2 regions of the Pauljensenia sp. C0254C2 genome follow, and region 2 is predicted to be linked to the other one. Evidence: riboswitches for the same ligand, from Rfam matches in the RefSeq annotation. Region 2 holds a riboswitch; the other holds the start of a gene.
The links. Region 2 has a riboswitch for thiamine pyrophosphate ahead of AC1DA5_RS01115 (phosphotransferase enzyme family protein). Riboswitches for the same ligand answer to the same signal wherever they lie in the genome.
Positions count from the first base shown of each region.

Region 1: it holds a riboswitch for thiamine pyrophosphate, as region 2 does, so the genes downstream of both, thiM (hydroxyethylthiazole kinase) here and AC1DA5_RS01115 (phosphotransferase enzyme family protein) in region 2, are expected to answer to the same signal.

Region 1 covers NZ_JBWPJO010000005.1:132,989-137,380, forward strand. Annotated here, with positions in the region: gene thiD (bifunctional hydroxymethylpyrimidine kinase/phosphomethylpyrimidine kinase) at 1-89, opposite strand, end outside; gene thiE (thiamine phosphate synthase) at 219-953, opposite strand; gene thiM (hydroxyethylthiazole kinase) at 916-1,716, opposite strand; TPP riboswitch at 1,706-1,793, opposite strand; gene AC1DA5_RS05550 (L,D-transpeptidase family protein) at 1,849-3,321, opposite strand; gene AC1DA5_RS05555 (AMP-binding protein) at 3,449-4,392, shown strand, end outside.
Region 2 covers NZ_JBWPJO010000001.1:231,420-235,811, forward strand. Annotated here, with positions in the region: gene infB (translation initiation factor IF-2) at 1-1,635, shown strand, start outside; TPP riboswitch at 1,734-1,839, shown strand; gene AC1DA5_RS01115 (phosphotransferase enzyme family protein) at 1,864-3,018, shown strand; gene AC1DA5_RS01120 (ABC transporter substrate-binding protein) at 3,015-4,082, shown strand; gene AC1DA5_RS01125 (ABC transporter permease) at 4,152-4,392, shown strand, end outside.

The DNA of each region.
Region 1 (4,392 bases), on a different contig from region 2:
GAGGCGCTGAACGATTTGAGATCTGCCTGAATGCCTGCCCCACCGCTGGGGTCCGATCCGGCGATTGTTAGGGCTTTGACTGTTTTCATAAAATGTTCTCCTTCATCGCATGGATGATGCATGCGCTGTCATTCGGGGCTTGGATCATGAGCTGGCGGACGCACTGGATACATAGCCGGCACGTGCTGAGTCCCTTCCTCGGGGTCTGAATTGGGTGGTTAGTGACCCGCGCTGCGCAGGCCTTCTGCCCATTGATCTGCCAGTTCGCGTGCAGCTTCGCGCGCGTCGGGTGCTAGGCAAATTGCGGACACGACGGCCGCTCCGTCCAATCCTTCACGTGCCAGCGGTGCCATATCCGGTGCTTTGATGCCGCCGATTGCCACCGACGGCAGGTGTGTGCTGCGTGCGATCTGTCCTGTTCCATCGATGCCATGTTCCTCAGGAGCATCGGTTTTCGTGGATGTATCACGCACGACACCAATGCCGATGTAGTCGACGCGCCCCGGGTTCTCTTCGGCTTCCTTCAGTTCCTCAGGGGTGGAGGCCGACAGGCCGATGATGGCCTCGGGACCGATCAGCTTGCGGACAAGGGCAACCGGCAAGTCGGTTTGTCCAACGTGGACGCCTGCAACGGTCGCGCCCGCCTGGCGTGCCGCCAGGAATACGTCCACACGATCATTGATCAGGAGTGTGACCGAGTCAGCGACAGCGTCGGCCACTTCCATCACTTCGTTGAAGAAATCCAGTGACTCGGCATCTTTACACCGAAGCTGCACGCATGTCACTCCTCCGGCGACAGCTTCTGCCACCGTTTGCGCAACGGTGCGTCCCGCAGCGTGGCACATGTCTGCGTCCGTGACAAGATAGATGCTCAGGTCGAGGGATGAGACAGCCTTGTTCATCACTGGCCTGGCCTCACTGCGCGATGATGGTGACGCGTTCAAAGTCCTCATCGCGGAAGTTGTCCAGCGCGTCGAGGAACTCTATTTGGAACGTGCCGGTTCCGCGTGCACGCTCCGCCGCGATTTCCGAGGCCACCGCATACAGTGCGTGAACAGCAACCAAACCGTCAAGCTGGGTCCGAGCCACAGAGGCGAACGCGCCGGTCAGCGCGCCAAGTGAGCATCCCGCCCCAGTGATGCGGGTCAGCATATCTGAGCCACCCTCGACACGCACGATTGCGTCGGCTGAGACGATCGCATCGGACTTGCCGGACACAGCCACCAACGATCCATATTCGCTGTTGATGCGGCGGGCGGCATCGATGGCGGCGTCCACCGCATCAGCGGAGTCAACACCGCGGCCGCCTTCTCCCAGCCCTGCCAGAGCAATGATTTCCGACGGGTTGCCTCGCACAATTGACGGGCCGAGGGCGACCAGCTGATGCGCGAGCTGCGTGCGCACCGGCAGCGGCCCGATGGCAACCGGGTCAAGAACCCAGCACGTGCCCGCTTCGTTGGCGCTGGTGGCGGACTCCAGCGCGGCTTCGCACTGAGTCGGCGTCGGGGTTCCCAGGTTGATCAGCACAGCATTGGCAATTGCGGCAAAGGGACCGGATTCGCCGGGGATATCGACCATTGCCGGTGCTGCCCCAATGGCAAGCAGAGCGTTGGCCGTAAAGTTCGTGACTACCGAGTTGGTGATGGCTCCAACGAGCGGGTGGTGTGTTCTGACAGCGTGTAAAGCGTCGACGCATTGGGTATGGAAATTCTCCATCGGACATTCCTTCGTCAGCATTATCTGGACAGGTTCAACGGGTTTGATCTCAGCGTGAAGCACCCCGTGCCACTGATCACAATGCTATCAGGTTTATACGAAAAGGTCGAACTGCAATGATGAGCCTGCTGCTCAGTAGTGTGACACCACCACTGTGCCGACAGGGGCCCAGTTATAGATCCACTGCGCACCATCAACCGGCATATTGACACAACCGTGCGAGCCACCTTCACCTGACCAGCCAAAAGAGCTGCGTGAGGGCGCGCCGTGCAACGCGTAGTCACCGTGGAAGTATGACACCCACGGTGTGTATGTGCAGTAGTCGTAGCCGGGGCTGCAGCCCATCATCTGGTCCTGATGCTTGAGGTAGATGCGGAACGTTCCGGTAACGGTTTCCCACCCGGGCTTGCCGGGAACCATCGGGATCGGGCCCTGGACAACAGTTGCACCTTCGTAAGCGGTCACTGATGCGTTCGACAGGTCCACGTCGATCCACTTTTCACCAGGAGCTGCCTGATACACCTTGTCGCCAGCACCATCCGCAATCTCGCGGGTGGTGAATTCGGGTTCGGTCTGGTCGTAGTCAAAATCGCCTTCGTAGGCGGTGCCGTCTTTCAGGGCTGCGAGCAGCTCATCGGCCACCTCGCCAGCGTTGTTGACGGTCCATCCGCTCTTACCTGGATCCGCGACCGCGACAACGTCCCCACGCGAATTGACGTTCTTGACACCCTTCGTGGGCTCTTCGTTGGTGGACAGCGCGGTCGATTCAACCCACGCGCGAACCGGTTTCTCATTCCACGTGACATCAAGTGCGCCTGTGTTGGCGGCAGCGCCCTTGCCACCAGCTCCGCCCGCGGCGTTCAGATCCGGCAGCGCGATCCACGTCGAGCGTTCACGCGCATCGGGTGAGTAGGTGTGAATACCGTCAGTAATCGATACAGGAATTTCCAGCATCGTGTTCGCCTTGTCTGCAAGTTGCTGAGCAATTTGCGTGGTCACCGTCGGGCTGACGGCGATCATCGGCAAGTCAATGTCCTGGGTAGTCAGCGTGCGCGCAGCTTCATCGCATGCACTGGCAAGCTGCTCGAGGTCGACACTGTGCCCTTCCTGTGCTTCAATCACGCTGAATGTGCCACCGTCTTCGTTGAACTGGATGGAACCTTCGCGTACGGGCTGGTCAACAGAGGCGGAAACTTTCTGGGTCAATGCCTGCGCAGCCGCATCATCTCGCGAGGTCACCACCTGGACATCCCGCGAGGTAAACAGTGAGGAGATGCGTGACAGGATCGAACCGTTGGGAGCGAACACATCATCCAGCGTGGCGTCGGTGTCGATGGTGATTCCCGCTTCTTCCAGCGTCGCGCTGGTCAGCGTACCGTCAACCGTCACATTGATGCTGGCGTGTGAGGCTCGCTCCTGCAGACCTTGGGCAATTTCGTCGCGGTTTTGTCCGGACACGGACTGTCCGGCGACAGTGGTTCGCGGCAAGGCGCGGTCAGCGAAGTAGGCCGCGTACGCACCCACACCGATCACTGCAACGAGCAGTGCTCCTAGTAATGCGATCAGCGCCCATGAGGCTTTCGCTGAGAGCTTCCCAATAGTCATACCTCGATAGTAACGAGGCTATCGGTGCAATTCCATGTCGACTTGCCCACGATCTCATCTCCGCACACGTTAATTGACCGATTGGGCATTACGATGGTTCAGAAAAGCCGTTTGTAAAGGAGGACAAGTGCAGACCCCTCGTGTCTTAGTCGTTCCGGGAGGCACTTCCGTTGGAGCAGCGGCTTTGGCTTACGCCTCGCTCAGCAAACTGGCTGAACAGGCACGCACAGCATCAGACGGCGCCATGGACGAGGCACCCTCGTCGCACAAGCGAACAGTCGTGGTCATGCGTCCTCCCAGCGAGATCCCCCATACGTCCTTGCGCCATCTTCAAACCGATGTGTCACACGCTTTTCCTGAACTACCCGAAGACGTCCGCAATGACCCGGCTCTTCTGGACGGCGTCGACGTAGTGATTCCGACGTCGGGGTCATCAACGGGAACGCCTCACCTCGTTGGCCTGTCCACCGAGGCATTAATCGCATCCGTGCACTCCACTCACGCGGCGCTGGAGGGGCCGGGGCGTTGGATTCTTGCGCTTCCTGCCCATCACATCGCCGGTGCTCAGGTCCTCATGCGCAGTGCAGTCGCCGGTTTCAGCCCGATGGTGGTGGACACGGATTCAGGTTTCCGCCCCGCTGACCTGCTCTCTTCCATCGCGGGTGCCACTCAGGATTCACAGGTGCCAGGGTATCTCTCGCTGGTACCCGTGCAGCTGCGAGCGTGTTTGGATGCCGGTGAGGAAGTTATTCGCGCACTGGCCTCGCTTGCCGGTGTCCTCGTCGGCGGTTCTTCCATAACCAAGGAACTCCTGCAGGCTGCGCGCAACCACGGCATCCGGGTGGTCACGACCTATGGCATGACTGAAACGGGTGGCGGCTGCGTGTACAACTCGCGTCCCTTGCCGGGGGTAACGGTCCGCGCTGTCGACGTTGACGGGCAATCACGCCTGGCAATTGCCGGGCCCATGCTCATGACAAAGTACCTGGACGGCCCCTCCCCCTTCATTGACGAGGGTGGCGCACGGTGGCTGCTGACAGGTGATATCGGTCGAATTGCCTCCAATGGCGA
Region 2 (4,392 bases):
CTGGGCTACAACGTCAAGGTCGTTTCCCCAGAAGACGAGGATCGCGAACTGCTTGAGTCCTTCGATATCGACCTTGAGGCCGAAGAACTTGATGATGAAGAGCACCTCAAGCCGCGCCCACCGGTCGTCACCGTCATGGGTCACGTCGACCACGGTAAGACGAAGCTGCTGGACGCCATCCGGCACACCGACGTCGTCGACACCGAACACGGTGGCATCACCCAGCACATCGGCGCCTACCAGGTCACGGTGGATATGGAGGGCAAGGACCGCCCCATCACATTCATCGACACGCCTGGTCACGAAGCCTTCACCGCTATGCGTGCCCGTGGCGCCAAGGTGACGGACATTGCGATCCTGGTGGTCGCAGCCGATGACGGCGTCATGCCGCAGACCGTTGAAGCGATCAACCATGCGCAGGCAGCGGACGTGCCGATCGTTGTGGCCGTCAACAAGGTGGATAAGGAAGATGCCAATCCGGATAAGATCCGCTCCCAGCTCACCGAATACAACCTTGTGGCTGAAGAATATGGCGGCGACGTCATGTTCGTGGACGTGTCCGCCAAGCAGCGCACCGGCATCAGTGACCTGCTCGAAGCAGTCCTCCTGACAGCGGATGCCGCACTTGACCTGGAGGCAAACCCTGACACCGAGGCGCGAGGCGTCGCCATTGAAGCGAACCTTGACCGTGGTCGTGGTGCGGTTGCCACCATGCTGGTCCAGCGTGGAACGCTGCGCGTGGGAGACGCCCTCGTTGTGGGATCCGCCTCCGGACGCGTGCGCGCCATGTTCGACGAGTATGGCAAGGATGTGCAGGAAGCCGGTCCGTCACGACCGGTGCAGGTGATCGGCCTGACATCAGTTCCACGGGCAGGCGACTCCTTCCTTGTGGCATCCGATGACCGCACCGCCCGCCAGATCGCTGACAAGCGAGAAGCTGCCGAGCGCGCAGCACTGCTGGCCAAGCGTCGCAAGCGCGTCACCCTCGAAGACTTCGATAAGGTTCTCAAGGAAGGTGAAGTTGACACCCTCAACCTTGTCATCAAGGGTGACGTGTCCGGTGCCGTTGAGGCTCTGGAAGATTCCTTGCTGCGTATCGACGTGGGCGACGAAGTTGCCCTGCGGATCATCCACCGCGGCGTCGGAGCCATTACGCAAAACGATGTCAACCTGGCCACCGTCGATAACGCGGTCATCATCGGCTTTAACGTGCGTCCGGCTGAGCGCGTGGCTGAAATGGCCGACGCGGAAGGCGTGGAGATCAAGTACTACTCGGTCATCTACGCAGCCATCGACGATATCGAAGCGGCCCTGAAGGGCATGCTCAAGCCGATTTATGAAGAGGTCGCGCTGGGCACGGCTGAGATCCGCCAGGTCTTCCGCTCCGGCAAGTTCGGTAACATCGCAGGCTCCATTGTCCGTGACGGCATCATTCGCCGCGGCTCGAAGGCCCGCCTGGTTCGCGACGGTGTCGTGGTTGCTCCCGATTTGGAGATCGCGTCGCTGCGCCGCGAAAAGGACGATGTCACCGAGGTTCGCGAAGGCTACGAATGCGGTATCACCCTGGGCTTCAAGGACATTGCCGAGGGCGACATCATCGAAACGTGGGAAATGAAGGAAAAGGCTCTCGACTAGTTCGCACTGTGTTTCCTGTCCCATTGACGAGGGTGACCCATCCACTATGTGAGGGTGGGGCACCCTCGTTTTACGTATGACGTGCAGCTGATGGTATGGTGAGGGGGCACGGGAGCCCGGACAGGCGGGCTGAGAGGGAAAATTCTCCGACCGTTATACCTGAACCAGATCATGCTGGCGTAGGAACGCGGTTTAGTCGTGCGCATTGGTGAGCACGAGGAGCCGCAAATGAATCGAGACGAACAACTCGACATCATTAACAATGTGTGGCCACTGATCTCAGATCAGGATGTGGCGGCGCTGGAAGAGCGCCTGGTGGATATGCCGCATCTGGCGGGTGCTTCCGCCCAGTGCCCGCAGGTCCTCACTCACTCGGCGCGTCCAATGGCCTCGGCGTGTATCGCCCAGCTGGCATGTGGAACACGCGTCTTCATCAAACGCTATGCGCCCCACCTGATCAGCGAATACGACCTGTGTGCCAAACATGACTACGTGAACCGGCTTGCCGCAGGCGCCTTCCCGACGCCGCGCTTCTTCACCTTCGATACCGGCAGAACATGTCTGACGATGGGCGGATGGGTCTGGGAAGTGAGCGAATGCGCGCCGGGTGAAGACCGTTACCGTGCGACGACCAGCTGGATGCCGCCGTACACACGCGAAGAGAGCGTGGAAATCGGCCGAGTGGCGGGGCAGCTTCGTCGCGCCTCTGAAAAGATTCCGGCAGTGGTCGCACCGCCCAATCCTTACCAGTCGCGCATGGACCTCATGCTGGGTGATCCGTTTGACCGTCTTGAAGCCTGGTGCGAAGCGCACCCCATCGTTGCCAACTATGTGTCCAGAACCGGCCGTGACCTGGCTGGTGACCTGGCAGTTGTCGCTCCTTTTGCGCGGGCCCTTGAGCCGCTGCGGGAGCGCCCTCGTTACTGGACACACGGGGACCTGCACGTGTCCAACACGATGTGGAAGGACACCAGGCAGGGTCCCGTCATCACCAGTGTCTTTGATTTTGGGCTGGCATACGCCAACCCGTCGCTGTTCGATCTGGCACAGCTCATTGAACGTCACGCGATCGACTGGCTGACCATCACTGAAGGTATCGAAAATGCGTGGCGTCCCCAGGTGGTGCGCGACCTTCTGGACGGGTATGTCAGTCAGTACCCACTGATGCGCGAGGAGGCTCGCATGCTCGCGCCGATGGTGGCAGTGTCGAACACCGAGTTCGAACTCGCTGTTATCGAGTATGACCAGCGTGCCCCGATACCGGGGCGTACGTCGGATTGGGCGTACACGATCGGGATGGATGCTCATCACCGGTGGTTCACCACTGAATCCGGCACTCAATTTATCCGCACAGTTACCCAACTAGCAATCGAGAGATCATGAAAACAACCAGGCTTTTGCCCCTCCTCCTCAGCGTCGCCATGCTGGGCGCATGCTCATCAGGCGGATCGTCGGATATGTCCTCAGCTGACCAGTCAGGCGCCGACGCCACCGGCCAGTCGGCTTCGCAGGCCTCTGGACAGATGCGTGATGTGTCCGTCATCTTGGACTGGACACCGAACACGAATCACACTGGACTGTTCGTCGCCCAGGAAAAAGGCTACTTCGCGGACGCCGGATTGAATGTGGACATCATGGGCTTCTCCAAGTCAGGTGTTGACGCTGTCCTCAGCGCGAAGGGCGCTGATTTTGGAATCTCGGGAGCAGATGCACTGGCATCGGCTCACGCCGCCAACCTTGGGCTGACGATGGTGCTGAATATTCAGCAAAAGTCCTCCTATGGCGTGGGAGTTCTGGAAGATTCGGGGATCACCCGTCCAAAAGATCTGGACGGCAAGACAATTGCAGACTACTCGGGCGATTCGGCCCATATCTCCACCCAGATGATGATTCAGCACGATGGCGGAACAGGCGAATTTGACCGCGTCATTGTGGGCGCGCAGGCGATGGCGGCTCTGGAATCAGGCCAGGCGGATTTTGCTGAGGTTCTCAGCACGTGGGAGGCAATTGAGGCAGAACTGTCGGGCACCAAGCTGCACATGTTCCAGCCCGCCGACTATGACGTTCCCACCACTCCGGCAATGATCGGCATTTCGACGCGCAACGACTTGATCGAATCGGATCCCGACCTTGTCCGCGCCTTCGTGCAGGCAGCACAAAAGGGCTACGAGTTCGCCAAGGATAACCCCGATGAAGCGGCGAAAACTCTGGTCGATGCCAACCCACAGGCCAAACTTGATCCCGAACTGGTCACCCGCAGCCAGGAAATACTCTCCACACAGTATTGGCCTGATTCAAAGGGTGGTGTGGGCTTTGCCGACATTGATCGCTGGAACACCTACCTGGCATTCATTGTCGAGCAGGGCCTCGTGTATGACGAGAAGGGGACTGCGGTCACCGAACCGATCGCAGCTGACGACATCGTCACCAATGAGTTCGTGAAGTAACAGATGCCCGCGAGGTACCGCACCGCCGTCTCTGCACGTGAGCGCGACCAACACCACCGGGGCAGTTTCATGCCCGCACTGATGTTTGTGGTGTTGCTCCTGTGCGCGTGGGAGGTGGCGGTGCGCGCGTTCAACGTCAACGAACGCCTTATGCCGGCGCCCTCGACGATTATCCACGCCGGCTTTGATGATGCGCCCAATGTCTGGGAAGCCACCAGGATCACCGCCCTTGAAGTTGGCCTGGGAACGGTGCTTGCACTCGTGTGCGGTGTGAGCCTGGCTTTCATCATCTTTGCGATTCGCCCGATCG